One region of the Mycetohabitans sp. B46 genome, then DNA from elsewhere that is predicted to be linked to it. Evidence: predicted binding sites of a transcription regulator. Region 1 holds the regulator's gene; the other holds the start of a gene.
What was found. Region 1 encodes NrdR, which represses ribonucleotide reductase genes. Its sites were predicted from a motif close to CACNANATNTNGTG; they were not measured.
Positions count from the first base shown of each region.

Region 2: IHE30_RS14345 (ribonucleoside-diphosphate reductase subunit alpha) is a predicted target of NrdR. The motif match lies at 5,453-5,466, and genes of this name have one in related genera.

Region 1 is NZ_JADBGL010000003.1:146,307-153,489, forward strand. Features, by position in the region: gene tolA (cell envelope integrity protein TolA) at 1-786, opposite strand, end outside; gene tolR (protein TolR) at 783-1,235, opposite strand; gene tolQ (protein TolQ) at 1,247-1,924, opposite strand; gene ybgC (tol-pal system-associated acyl-CoA thioesterase) at 1,970-2,446, opposite strand; ZMP/ZTP riboswitch at 2,609-2,707, shown strand; gene glyA (serine hydroxymethyltransferase) at 2,860-4,107, shown strand; gene nrdR (transcriptional regulator NrdR) at 4,126-4,620, shown strand; gene IHE30_RS04725 (GspH/FimT family pseudopilin) at 4,858-5,403, shown strand; gene IHE30_RS04730 (hypothetical protein) at 5,387-5,866, shown strand; gene IHE30_RS04735 (PilW family protein) at 5,935-6,714, shown strand; gene IHE30_RS04740 (pilus assembly PilX family protein) at 6,711-7,183, shown strand, end outside.
Region 2 is NZ_JADBGL010000017.1:38,844-46,026, forward strand. Features, by position in the region: gene IHE30_RS14310 (proline--tRNA ligase) at 1-517, shown strand, start outside; gene IHE30_RS14315 (MarC family protein) at 530-1,126, shown strand; gene IHE30_RS14320 (hypoxanthine-guanine phosphoribosyltransferase) at 1,180-1,728, opposite strand; gene ffh (signal recognition particle protein) at 1,829-3,196, opposite strand; gene IHE30_RS14330 (cytochrome C assembly family protein) at 3,325-4,254, shown strand; gene IHE30_RS14335 (PP0621 family protein) at 4,281-4,655, shown strand; gene ampD (1,6-anhydro-N-acetylmuramyl-L-alanine amidase AmpD) at 4,663-5,277, shown strand; gene IHE30_RS14345 (ribonucleoside-diphosphate reductase subunit alpha) at 5,623-7,183, shown strand, end outside.

The DNA.
Region 1 (7,183 bases):
CGGTCCGGACCAGATGACATTGGGCCGCACACGGCGCTGCACCTTGTCCGCATAGCCAGCCGACGTTGCGGTGCCGCCGCTTCCCGTGCCTGTGCCGCTCTTGGCCAGTCCGTTGCCTCCGGGCTCATCGCCGGCCAAGCCCTGCAACTGCGCCAGCCGCGCCCGACGCGCCTGGTCGAGCTTTTGGCGCGCGGCCTGCTCGGCCGCCTGTTTGGCCTTCGCCGCTTGTTGCGCCTGCTGCTTTTTCGCCTGGGCAAGCGCGAGCTTTTCCTGCTGCGCCTTCAATGCTTCCTGCTTTTTCAGCGCTTGCTGCTTCTTCAGCGCCTCTTGCTGTTGCTGCGCAAACTGCTGCTCGCGCCATTTCTCCGCCTGCTGCTGCTTCAGTTTCTCGGCCGCTGCTTTTTGCGCGGCGAGTTGCTGGCGGTGCGCGTCGGCTTGTTGCTCGGCTTGCCTGCGCACGTGCTCCTGTTCGGCCAGCTGCGCTTGGCGTTCCGCCTCTTGTTGCTTGTGCCGCTTTTCCTGTTGCAATGCGATGTCCGCCTCCTCGTGCTGGGCTGGCGGTGGGGTGAGTTGCGCCGGCGCGGCAGCAGGGGGGGGCGGGGCCGGCGTGCTCGGCACCTGCGTCCAGATTTCTGCTTCAGCGCCGGCAGGCGTGCTGTTTTGCCACTTCATCCCGTGGTACAGAAAGAGTGCGAACAGCACGTGCATCAACGCGGCGAGCGCGAGTGCGCGCAGCGTGCCGCGTTCCCGCGGGGGTTCAAACGGATATCCTGCTTTTGGCTTCATTTCGGCTTGACGAGCAGCCCGACGCGCTTCACGCCGTTTGCTTTCAGCTCCGACATGACATTCATCACGATTTCGTATTTGACCGACTTGTCCGCGCCGATCACGACCGGCTGGTCGGGGTGGGTCTGCGTCCGGTCGGCGATAAAATGGTCCAGATCGGCCAGCGTCATTGGCAATTCCTGCGTGGCGCCCGACGCGTCGTTCTTGTACTTAACACTCAGGGTGCCGTCAGGCTTGAGATTAACAATGACGGGCGGCGTCTGCTCCTGTGGAGCCGCATGGCCGACCGTGGGCAGGTTGATGATCGACGGCGCGACAAGCGGAGCGGTCACCATGAAAATGACGAGCAGCACGAGCATCACGTCGATGTAGGGAACGACGTTAATGTCGGACATCACGCGGCGCGAACGGCCGCCGCGCAGACTGGAGCGGATCGGAGTGCCGGCCATCGGGTTCTCCGTCAGTGAGCCTGTCGTTGCAGGATATTCGAGAATTCTTCGATGAAGGTCTCGAAGCGGATCGACAGGCGGTCGATGTCGTGTGCGTAGCGATTATAGGCGACCACCGCCGGGATGGCCGCGAACAGGCCGATGGCGGTGGCGACCAGCGCCTCCGCGATGCCGGGCGCGACACTGGCCAGCGTCGCCTGCTGCACGTTCGCCAGCCCGCGAAACGCGTTCATGATGCCCCAGACCGTTCCAAACAGGCCGATGTATGGGCTCACCGAGCCGACCGACGCAAGAAATGCTAGATTGGCCTCGAGCGCATCCATTTCGCGCTGGAACGCGGCGCGCATCGCGCGGCGTGCACCATCCAGTATCGCACCGGGTTCGGCGACGCGTTTTTCCTTGGCTTTCAGGAATTCACGCATGCCTGACTCGAAGATTCGCTCAAGGGCGCCAATCGTATGACGATTGTTTGCCGCGCTCTGGTAAAGCGACTGCAGCTCTCCACCCGACCAAAAATCGCGCTCAAACCATTCAGTCTGCGCGCGGGCGCGACGGATCGAGAACCATTTGCGGAAGATAAAAGTCCAGGACAGGAGCGACAGCAACAGCAGCAGCGCCATGACGGCTTGCGCTAGCAGGCTTGCGTTTAATACGAGCGGAATGATTGAAAGGTCTTGTGCGTTATTCATGGTGATTCATGGGGTGGACCGGATCGGCTCACGTTCTGTGCAGTGTCAACGCATATCAGCGTGCGAGCGTTGACAGCCCGCGTCGCGCGGGCCGCTCAGCAGCGCCTGGCGTACAGTGTCAGGCAGTGGCACGGGCCGAATTGTCGCGCGCTGGACGCAGGCCACGCGGATCGTGCCGGTGGACAGCACCTTGCCGTCGCAGCTTGCCTGTTGGTAAAAATCGACCGAGGCGGGGCCGAGCCGCTCAATGCGGCTCTCGATGATGAGCACATCGTCCAGGCGCGCCGGGGCACGGTAGTCGAGCGCGGTGTTGCGCACGACGAACATGACCTGCTGGGTGTCGGCCAACCGTCGCTGGTCGATGCCGCATGCGCGCAGCCATTCGGTGCGGGCCCGCTCAAAGAACTTCAGGTAATTAGCGTAGAAGACAATGCCGCCAGCGTCGGTGTCCTCGAAATAGACGCGTACCGGCCACGTAAAGCCGGGCTGGGCTGCTGGTTCAGGCGAGATCATGTTCATCATCCGCGGGATTCTACCGGAACGCGTGTGGCAGTCTCGCATAATGAACGGTGTCGCGCTGCGTCTCAGCAGCCGCGACGTCGCAATGAGGAAAAAATGAACGGCCGTTTTTTTAAATGCTACGTTCAGTTGCCTATTCAGCACCCTTCCAATACACTAATGCGCCTAACCCTGCGTAACTGGCGATAGCGACTTTCAAGTCGGAGGTGGAACGACCACCGTGAAGCGCGGGGTGCAGTCTTGCCGTTCGCCTGGGCAGCCGTGATCCGGTCGCAGTCGTTGCGTCACCCGGGCTGTCCTGTCCTTGCGTCATCGGAAGTCTTTTTCCACTAAGCCATTCCAGGACCGTATCTTTGCCGTGGGTGCGACAGTGCACCGATTCGGTCAATCGTTTGAACATTGAAGGGAGCTGACGCATGTTTGACAAAGCCGAGCAAACCATTGCGAACGTCGATCCACAGGTCTGGCAGGCGATTCAGAACGAGAACCGCCGGCAAGAAGACCATATTGAGCTGATCGCGTCGGAAAACTATACGAGCCCGGCGGTGATGGCGGCCCAGGGCTCCCAACTGACCAACAAGTACGCCGAAGGGTATCCCGGCAAGCGGTACTACGGCGGTTGTGAATATGTCGATATGGTCGAGCAGTTGGCGATCGAACGGGTCAAGCAGCTGTTTGGCGCGGAGGCGGCGAACGTACAACCTAATTCGGGTTCGCAGGCCAATCAAGGGGTGTTTTTCGCGGTGCTCAAGCCGGGCGATACGATCATGGGCATGAGCCTCGCGCACGGCGGCCATCTGACGCACGGCTCTCCGGTCAACCTGTCCGGCAAGTGGTTCAATGTCGTCAGCTACGGGCTGAACGAGAACGAGGACATCGACTATGACGCAGCCGAGCAGCTCGCGCAGCAGCACAAGCCGAAGCTGCTCGTGGCGGGCGCGTCGGCGTTCTCGCTGCGCATCGACTTCGAGCGCCTGGCACGGATCGCGAAGTCGGTCGGCGCGTATTTCATGGTGGATATGGCGCACTATGCGGGACTGATTGCCGCCGGCGTTTATCCGAACCCGGTGCCGCATGCCGACTTCGTGACGACGACCACGCACAAGAGCTTGCGTGGTCCGCGTGGCGGCGTCATCCTAATGAAGGCCGAGTACGAGAAGGCGGTCAATTCAGCAATTTTCCCGGGCATCCAGGGCGGTCCGTTGATGCACGTGATTGCGGCGAAGGCCGTCGCGTTCAAGGAAGCGCTGGCGCCGCAGTTCAAGACCTACCAGCAGCAGGTCGTGGACAACGCGCGCGTGCTCGCCGAAACGCTAGTCAAGCGTGGCTTGCGGATCGTGTCCGGCCGCACCGAAAGCCATGTGATGCTGGTCGACCTACGGGCGAAGCAGACCACGGGCAAGACTGCGGAGGCCGCGTTGGGCGCCGCGCACATCACCGTGAACAAGAATGCGATCCCGAACGATCCGGAAAAGCCCTTTGTGACCAGCGGCATCCGGCTCGGCTCGCCGGCCATGACCACGCGCGGTTTCGGTCCCGCCCAGGCCGAGCAGGTCGGCAATCTGATTGCCGATGTGCTGGACAAGCCGGACGACGCGGCAACGATTGAGCGGGTGCGCGGCCAGGTTGCCGAACTCACGCGCCAGTTCCCGGTGTACAAGTAAGCCGCGGGACGAATCGTCATGCGCTGCCCGTTTTGCCGGCACGACGACACTCAGGTGGTGGATTCGCGCGTGTCGGAGGACGGTGCAGCGATCCGCCGCCGCCGCCGCTGCCCAGCTTGCGACAAGCGCTTCACGACATACGAGCGGGTCGAACTTGCGCTGCCGACGGTCGTCAAGAAGGATGGCACGCGAGTCGAATTCGATCGCCGCAAGATTCTGTCCAGTATGCAGCTTGCGTTGCGCAAGCGGCCCGTGGCCGCCGAGGCGATCGACGAAGCGGTGGCGCGTGTCGAGTACCAATTGCTGGCATCCGGCGAGCGCGAGGTGCGCAGCGAACGGCTCGGCGAGCTGGTGATGGACGCGTTGCGTAAGCTCGACAAGATCGCCTACGTGCGTTTCGCGTCAGTGTATAAGCGCTTTGAGGACGTGTCCGAGTTCAAGAATTTGATCGATGAGTTCGGTCGATCCGCAGCCGGCGCGCCCAGTCCCACATCGCGCAAACGGCAGTCATAGGCGCTTCTGACGGCGTCATCGCGTTTCTCATCCTATATCGCTGTTCCACCATTGAGCCGCATGGCGTGTCGTTCGACGTGCTGTGGCTGAAGATCCGCGACGCGAAGCGGTTGCAAGCGCGTGGTCCGGCGGCGCCGGCCATTCGGTCAATTGTTGCGCGCCGTGCGCCGTCCTACAGTGTTCGTTAATCGCAGCGCATCGGGCGTTGCGTGTCGCGGGCATCCAGGAGACGTGACGGTGGAGCGATATCGAGCCGCGCGGCGGCGCGGATTCATGCTGGCCGAGATCTGTACGGTCATGGCGATTTCATTGGCGTTGGCGGCATGGGTGATCCCATCGCTCGACGAATGGCGTTCGCGTGAGCAGATTCGAGCGGTAGCGCGTGCATTGGGGCGCACGTTGTCATTGGCCCGCAGCGAGGCCGTGGCGCGGCAGGCGCCGGTGACGGTTTGCCGCTCAGATGGCGCGGGCCAGTGCATCTTACCCGGCCGACCATGCGCCACGGGCGCGCTGGACTGGTCCTGCGGCTGGCTGGTGCAGGCCCGGCAGCCTGGTGTCGGCGCGCGGCCGATCGTGCTACACGCACAACCGGCTGTGAGCGATGTGACGATCGCCGGCAGTACGACGGAGATGAGATTTCTGCCGCCCGCCGGCTTATCCGCTGGCAGCTTTCGCGGCTTTGCGGTGCGTGCGGCGCGCGCGTCACCGCGTATTGCGGCGTTGCATGTTCGCCTTGCGGCAGGTGGCCGTGCGTTGATCCGTGCCGATGCGTATCGCAAATGAGTTTCGTGCGCGGCTTGCCGAGCCGGCTGCGCAGGGTCAGCGCGGTCCAGCCTACGGTCCGGGCGCCGTGGCGGGTGCCACGATGATCGAGGCCGCGATGGCCACTGCATTGGCCGCGGTGGCCATCGTGAGCGCGGGCGCGGCGTGGCAGGCGATGGTGCGCTCGGATCAGACTTTGTCGAATCGCATGCGAGCGGCGTTGATCGCGGACGCCGCGCTCGAACTGATGCGCGCCGGACACCCGCAATCCGTGGCGCTCGCGCACGCGAGTCGGGATGCGTCACGCCAATTGCTCGACGGTACCGTGACGGTGGAACGCGATCCGGACGGTGCCGACGTGCTGACGCTCGAATGGTCGGAACTGGCTGCCGACGCGTCGCAGCGGGTGGCGGCGTGCCGCGGGACGATCGTGCCGCCCGACGGATATGTGCGCCGCTGCCTATCGCTGGGCTTTCTCGAATGATCAGCGTGTCACGCAGACGTGATGGGGGGCATACGCTGGTGGAATGGCTCCTTTCATCGACCATTGGCATGATGCTCACGCTCTTGCTGGCCGGGACGTACGGCGTGCTCAGCGGGACGGCCGGTCGTGTTGACGAGACTCGCCGGGCCGCGGCCGCCGGCCAACAGGCGCTGGAAATCATAGTGGCGCACGCCAGGCTTGCCGGAATGCCGCAAGCTTTCCCACGGACGTGGCGCGCCTCAACGGCCTCCACGTCGACGCGGGCCGTCGAAGCACCCGATGCGCCCGCCGCGGATGAAACGATCCGAGACCCGCCGATCTTCGGTTGTGAGCGCGGCATACCCGAGCGCGAGCAAGCTGGGCGGTGCCGCGCGGTCATGCATGACTCGGACGGCGTGGTTTTTCGGTATGCGGCCGACCCGGTGGCGACCTGGCCATCGAAAGACAACTGGCCCACCGATTGTCTGGGCCAGAACGTGACGGGCGACACGATTGCGGTGCGTTTCTATGTTCAGGCGCGTACGCCCGACCAGCCGGAGCTTTATTGTCGGGGCAATGGTCACGACGCGACGGCACAGCCGTTGGTCGATAGTATCGAGCAGCTGCGGTTGTCCTATTGGCTTGCCGGTGCCCACGCCGCGGTTCGCGCGTCGTCGTTATCCGAGCCGGACTGGCGTCGTATCGTAGCCATTGATGTCTGCGTCGTGTCGCGTGGACCGGTGGCGACGCGTCCGACGGCCTACCTCGACTGCGACGGCAAACGGGTGATGCCGACCGATCGACGAATTCGTACCGCCTGGATGCGCCGCGTGGCGATTCGCAACGCCGTTGCGGGCGGCGCGCGATGACGCGCGCGTTGCTCGCGCAGCGTGGCAGCGTGCTGCCGCTCGTATTGATATTCGCCGTCGCGTTGACCGCACTGCTCGGCTCATCGTTGGACGCGGTGCGCTCGACGGCGCGCATGGAGCGTGGACTCATCGCGCATATCGAAGCCTTTCATGCGGCGGATTCGGCGCTGCGATGGTGCGAACGTTACGTGGTGACACATGCGCTTGATATCGGTGCACCGATCCCCCGTGTCATACCGAGCCCGCAGGCCACGCCCGGATGGCATCAGCGCATGCTATTCGACGGGGAGGCCGGTAGCGCGATACAGCCGGTGCGTCGCTGGCGTGCCGGCGGGCGGGCGCCGCAGTGCCTGATCGAGGCGGTGAACGTCTCGGAGGCTGGCGCGGCCGCTTATCTGCTGACCGCGCGAGGCTTCGCGGTCGATGAGGAGAGCGAGATATGGTTGCAGGCGATCATGCGGGTTGGCCA
Region 2 (7,183 bases), on a different contig from region 1:
ATGCCGTGGCATTGAGGTCGGGCATGTATTCCAGCTTGGCACGAAGTACTCGGAAGCCATGGGTGCGACGTTCCTGGACGAGAGCGGCAAGCCGGCACCAATGATGATGGGGTGCTACGGGATCGGCATCACACGAATCCTCGGCGCGGCGATCGAGCAGAACTTCGACGAGCGCGGCATCATCTGGCCGGAGGCCATCGCGCCATTTCATTTGGTGCTGTGCCCAATGGGCTACGAGCGCAGCGACGCGGTGCGCGAGCAGGCGCACAAGCTCTATGACAAGCTGCTCGACGCGGGGATCGACGTGATCCTGGACGATCGGGGCGAGCGTCCCGGCGTGATGTTTGCGGATTGGGAGCTGATCGGCGTGCCACACCGGCTCGTGATCGGCGAGCGCGGCCTCAAGGACGGCAAGATCGAGTATCAGGGCCGCCGCGATGTGGAGCCGACGCTGTTGCCGCTTGAAGAGGCGGCCGTGTGGGTGGTTGAGCGGGTGCGCGCGGCACTGGCGCGCTAACGGACTACGACTGTGCAATATACATTCCTATCTGCGACGATCCTACTGATCCTGATTACGGATCCGCTGGGCAATATTCCATTATTCATCAACGCGTTGCGCAACGTCGCGCGGGAGCGGCGCCCGAAGGTGATCCTGCGCGAAGTGGCGATCGCGTTCGTCATCCTAATGATATTCATGATCGCTGGCGACGCGTTCCTGCGCATGATGCACCTGACAGATCTGTCATTGCGGCTGGCGGGCGGAATCGTGCTGTTTCTGATCGCGCTTCGAATGATCTTCCCGCACGCGGAAGGTCCGTCCAACGGCGAGCCACTCAGCGAGCCGCTGATTGTGCCGCTTGCGATTCCGGCGCTGGCGGGACCGTCAGCCATCGCGACCGTCATGCTGCTGACGTCGCACGCGCCGGGCAAGATGCTCGAATGGATCGGCGCGCTCACGGTGACGATGGCCGTGTGCGCGATCGTGCTGCTGCTGGCTGAGAGGATCCAGCGATGGATTGGCGCGCGCACCGTTGCGGCATTCGAGCGGTTGATGGGGCTCGTGTTGGTCGCGATTTCGGTGGAGATGATCCTCGAGGGTATCCGGATCTTTGCGCGACAGCTTTAAGGGCCGCGGTCCGGCGCGAAACAGGCGCGCCGGCGCGGTAGCCGGCACTGGGCTTAGGCGTCGCCTGTCAGCGCGCGGATTGCGGACAGGTTGCGCCAATACCCGTTGACGTCCATCCCGCAGCCGAACACATAGCGGTCCGGCACTTGAACACCACAGAAATCGGGGTGCAGCGGCTTGGGCTTCGCAATGAGCTTTTCGCACAGCACCGCGCTGGCGAAGCGACGCGCGCCCTTCTCGATGATCCGGTCTCGGATCGCCGCCATCGTTTCGCCTTCGTCCAGGATGTCGTCAAGCACCAGCACGACGCGGTCCTTGACTGATTCGGCCGGTGCCACGCGCCACTGCATGTCATGGCCGCGCGTTGTGTTGCGATAGCGGGTCAGATGGATGTAGTCGAACTCGAGCGGAAAGTCCAAATGCGGCAGCAGCATGCCGGTGAACACCGCGGCACCGCCCATCACGGACAGTACAAGCGGGAACTCGTCACTCATCGCGTCGCGGATTGCAACGGCCATCCGCTGGATCGACGCCGCCACGTCGGCGGACGATACGATCTCCTCAGAGTGGCGGAAAATGTCCAGGGCTTCTTCGCGGTTCATCGGGATCTTGGCGAGGGGCCTAATAAAGAGAGGGTGAATCGAAAAACGGCGCGGGCTCCACAGAGAAAGCCCGCGATGGCAGCCGCGGTGGCGGCTCGGCTCAGTGCAGCCCGGGCAGCATGCCCTTCATGCCGCGCATCATCTTTTGCAAGTTGCCGCCCTTGAGCTTTTTCATCATGCCGCGCATCTGTTCGAACTGATTCAGCATCCGGTTGACCTCCTGCACCTGCACGCCGGCGCCGGTCGCGATGCGCCGCTTGCGGCTTGCTTTGATCAGTTCCGGCTTGGCGCGCTCGGTCGGCGTCATCGAATGGATGATGCCTTCCATGCGGCGCATCTGCTTTTCGGCCTGAGACATGTCGGCGTTGCCCGCGGCCTGCTGGAATTGCGCCGGCAGCTTATCCATCAGCGTCGATAAGCCGCCCATTTTCTTCATTTGCGACAGTTGGGCGCGAAAGTCATTCAGGTCAAAAGCGCCGCCTTTCTTCACCTTTTCGGCGAGCTTCTGCGCGGCCTGCACGTCCACGCCGCGCTGCGCTTCCTCGACCAGCGCCAGGATGTCTCCCATGCCCAGGATCCGATTGGCCATCCGTTCCGGATAGAACGTCTCTAGGCCATCGAGCTTCTCGCCGACGCCAACGAACTTGATCGGCCGGCCCGTCACGTGACGCACCGACAACGCTGCGCCGCCGCGCGAGTCGCCATCGAGCTTGGTCAGCACAACGCCGGTGAGCGGCAGCGCGTCATTAAAGGCCTTCGCGGTATTGACCGCGTCCTGGCCGAGCATCGCATCGACGACGAACAGCGTCTCGGCCGGCTTGAGTTGCGCATGCAACGCGGCGATTTCCTGCATCATCGCCTCATCGATGCCGAGCCGGCCCGCCGTGTCCACGATCAATACGTCATGATAGTGCCGCTTGGCCCAGTCCAATGCGTCCCGCGCGATATCCTGCGGTTTTTGGTCGGGTTGGGACGGGAAGCAATCCGCGCCGACCTGCTCGGTGACGGTTTTCAGCTGCGCGATCGCCGCGGGCCGGTAGACGTCGCACGATACAGTGAGGACTTTTTTCTTCTGCTTCTCGCGCAGCAGCTTAGCCAGCTTGCCGACCGTCGTGGTCTTGCCGGCACCCTGTAGGCCCGCCATCAAGATCACCGCTGGCGGTGTGACCGCCAGGTTCAGCTCGGCCGCCTTGCCCTCGTAGTCGCCGCCGATCACCGCGGTCAGCTCGCGTTGCACGACACCGACCAGTGCCTGGCCGGGGGTCAAGCTGCTGATCACTTCCTCACCGAGCGCCTTTTCCCGGACCTTCGCGATAAACTCGCGCACGACCGGCAGCGCGACGTCTGCCTCGAGCAGTGCCAGGCGCACCTCGCGCAGCATCTCTTGCGTGTTGGCCTCGGTAAGCCGGGCTTCGCCGCGAAGCGTCTTCACGACGCGCGCCATACGTTGTGTGAGATTGTCGAGCATGGGAGTGACGTGCGGTTTGCCGCGCCTCGACGTGAGCCCGGGCAGGTGGCGCGGTCCGGGTGCATCAAGACGCACGGGGGCAGCGGGATCCGGGCCGGCGGCGGGGCGCTAGTGTAAACTGAATAACTATGCACATTGTACTGTATGCCCTCACCGCGCTCTTGTATGGCAGCCTTGGCGTCGCCGCCTGGCGGTCGCATCGGCATGCGCGCGATTCGCACGGCACGCTGCTGGCCACGGCGCCGACAGCCGCGTTGGCGATAGCGCCCGGCCGCGCCACCGGCGCTGGCACGTCACCGGTGGCGCGCGCGGTGCTGTTTGCCGCGCTGGTGCTGCACGGGGTGCTGCTGCATATGACGATCTTCCCAGCTAACGCGATGGTGTTCGGCTTCGCATTCGCGCTGTCGGCGATGTTGTGGCTCGGCGCGAGCATCTACTGGATTGAGAGTTTCTTTTTCCGGCTCGATGGGCTGCGACTGCTGCTGATGCCGATTGCCTGCGTGGCGACGCTGCTGCCGCTGCTGTTCGGCGGCGTACACGTGCTGGCCTATGCGGCAGACCCGCTGTTCAAGGTCCACTTCGTGTTGGCGAATGTCGCGTATGGGTTGCTGGCGATCGCCGCGTTGCATGCGATTCTGATGCTGCTGGTCGAGCGCCGGCTGCACGCGCTGCGCGGCGTGGCCGGACGGCGCACGCCGGGGCCGCCCGCGCGTGACTGGTTATCGAGTTGGTTCGATACGCTGCCACCGTTGTTGACGCTGGAAAAGCTGCTGTTCCGCCTGATCGCCGCTGGTTTCGTGCTGCTGACACTGGCGCTGATCAGCGGCGTGTGGTTCAGCGAGCAACTGATCGCCCAAGCCGTCAAGCTGGATCACAAGACCGTGTTCGCGTTCGTGTCGTGGATCATGTTCGGCGCGCTACTAGTGGGCCGCCAGCGGCGCGGCTGGCGCGGTCGCACCGCGTTGCGTTGGGTGCTGGCGTCGTTCGCGGCGCTGCTGCTCGCGTATGTCGGCAGCCGCTTCGTGCTGGAAGTGCTGTTGCATCGCGCGGTGGTCTGATTGACGCAGTCGGCTCGCGTCGACATTTGAATCGTTTCCTGTGTGCTTATTCGTTCGTCATGGCCCGCATCCTCTTTTGGCTTTTTGTGATTCTCGCCATCCAGTGGCTGTGGCGCCAGCTCGCGCGTCGTGATCGGGCGCCCGTCAGCCACGGATCCGAGGCGGGACGGGAATCCATGCACCCGCAGGCCGACCGTGGTCGCACCGAAGGCGCGGCCAGCACGCGGTGCACAGGCTCCGCCGGAGGCGGCGCACTGCCGGAGGCCATCGTGCGTTGCGCACAGTGCGGGGTACATGTACCGGTAAGCGAAACGGTGTGGGTAAAGGGCCAGCTCTTTTGCTCCAACGAGCATGCGGTCCGCTACGCGGCCCGGCCGGCCGGGCGCGATAATGCGCGGTGAGCGGGCGATGTGCGCGGCGCAGCGGTTCGTGAACGACGACGCTGCGGCGGCGCGCATCGTGGTCGATGTGCCAGGGTGGGCTTGGCCGGCTCAGCACACGCCATGCGCGAATTTCGATGCGCGTCCCGCAGGCGTTGAGCCGACGCTCGTGGTGGTGCACAACATCAGTCTGCCGCCGGGACAGTTCGGCGGTGACGCGGTGGCGGCGCTGTTCCTCAACCAACTCGATTGCGACGCGCACCCCTACTACACGCGACTGCGTGGGCTGCGCGTATCGGCGCATTTTTTTGTGCGGCGGGACGGCACATTGCTGCAGTTCGTCTCGTGCAATGCGCGCGCGTGGCATGCTGGCGCGTCGTGTTTCGCCGGCCGAGCGCGCTGCAATGATTTTTCGATCGGCATTGAACTGGAAGGCTCGGACGAGCACGTGTTCGAGGCGTCGCAGTACGACACGCTGACGCGATTGTGCATCGCACTGTGTGAGCGCTATCCCATCACTGCGCTGGCCGGCCATGCGGACATCGCGCCGGGTCGCAAGACCGATCCGGGGCCGCATTTCGACTGGCATCGGTTGCGCGCTCAGCTTGCGCTGCCGGCGACGTTTTTTCCCTATCTGCGTTGAACATGTTGCGCGCGGCTGGACGCCGCGACGGCAGAGCATGCGGCGCATCCACGCTTGCATGGCGGCGAGCCCGCAATCGGCGGCGCATGCCAAAAAGTCAAGTCTTCGGGCGCAAATTTATTCGTGGAATCTGGGGCAAATTTCCACTATAGTTGGTATATGGCGACGGCGCCGCTACTAGATATTGTGGTTTTCGGCGGCGCCTCGTTTCCAGCGATGGCGCCGCATCGCCTTCTCAGACACCGTTTTCAGGGCGCTGTGGCACTGCGCCAATACGCCGTGCCATGCCCCACTCGTTCCAAGAACGCGGATTCACCGCACGACACAAGATCAGGAGTTTTGCCCATGCAAACCACCGAGAACGTCACGTCCCAACAGTCCAGTGCCGCAGCCGGCCTGCCGCATGGCGGTGGCGCTGCGCATGGTGCGCGCGCATTGGTGCCGCAGGCGACGTTTGCCGACTACAAGGTCATTCGCCGCAACGGGAGTGTGGTGTCATTCGAGCCGTCCAAGATCGCGATCGCGGTGACCAAGGCTTTCCTCGCCGTCAATGGCGGTCAGGGTGCCGCGTCGGCACGCGTGCGCGAATTGGTCGAGACGCTGACGCAGGCGGTCGTGCGCGCGCTCGTGCGCAGCCGGCCGAACGGCGGCACATTCCATATCGAAGACATTCAAGACCAGGTCGAACTCGCGTTGATGCGGGCCGGCGAGCACAATGTCGCTCGCGCCTATGTGCTGTATCGTGAGAAACGCGCCGCGGAGCGCGCACACGAGGTGGCGCAACAGCCGGCGCAAGGCGGGTTGAACGTGAACGACAACGGCCTCGTGCGCCCGCTGGATCTTGCTGCGTTGCGCAACGTGATCACGGCCGCCTGCGACGGGCTCGGCGAGGCGGTCAGCGCAGAGCCGATCGTCGCCGAAACGGTCAAAAATCTCTACGACGGCGTGCCGTTGTCGCAGGTCTACGACTCGGCGATCCTCGCCGCGCGCACAATGATCGAGAAGGACCCGGCCTACAGCCAGGTCACCGCGCGACTGCTGCTGCATACGATTCGCCGCGAGATTCTTGGCGAAGAGGTGTTGCAGTCCGAGATGGGTGCGCGGTATGCGGAGTACTTCCCGCAGTTCTTGAAGCGAGGTGTCGAAGCTGAATTGCTGGACGAGAAGCTGCTGCAGTTTGACTTGAAAAAGCTGGGCGACGCGCTGGATGCGTCGCGCGATCTGAAATTTGGCTATCTCGGTCTGCAGACGTTGTACGACCGTTACTTCCTGCACGTGGACGGGCAGCGCATTGAAATGCCGCAGGCCTTCTTCATGCGGGTGGCGATGGGGCTGGCGTTGAATGAAATTGACCGCGAGGCGCGGGCGATCGAGTTCTACACTGTGCTGTCAACGTTCGACTTCATGAGCTCGACGCCGACGCTGTTCAATTCCGGCACGCGCCGCTCGCAACTGTCGTCGTGCTACCTGACGACTGTCGCGGACGACCTGGACGGCATCTATGAAGCACTAAAGGAAAACGCGCTATTGTCCAAGTTTGCCGGCGGACTGGGCAACGACTGGTCCCGCGTGCGCGCGCTCGGCTCGCACATCAAGGGCACCAACGGCAAGTCGCAGGGCGTGGTGCCGTTCCTCAAGGTCGTCAACGACACGGCGGTCGCGGTCAACCAGGGGGGCAAGCGCAAGGGTGCAGTATGTGCGTATCTCGAAACCTGGCATTTGGACATCGAAGAGTTTCTTGAGTTGCGCAAGAACACCGGCGACGATCGTCGTCGCACGCACGACATGAATACCGCGAACTGGATCCCAGATCTGTTCATGAAGCGGGTAATCGAGGGGGGCGACTGGACGTTGTTTTCACCGTCGACCTGTCCGGACCTGCATGACAAATTTGGTGCCGAGTTCG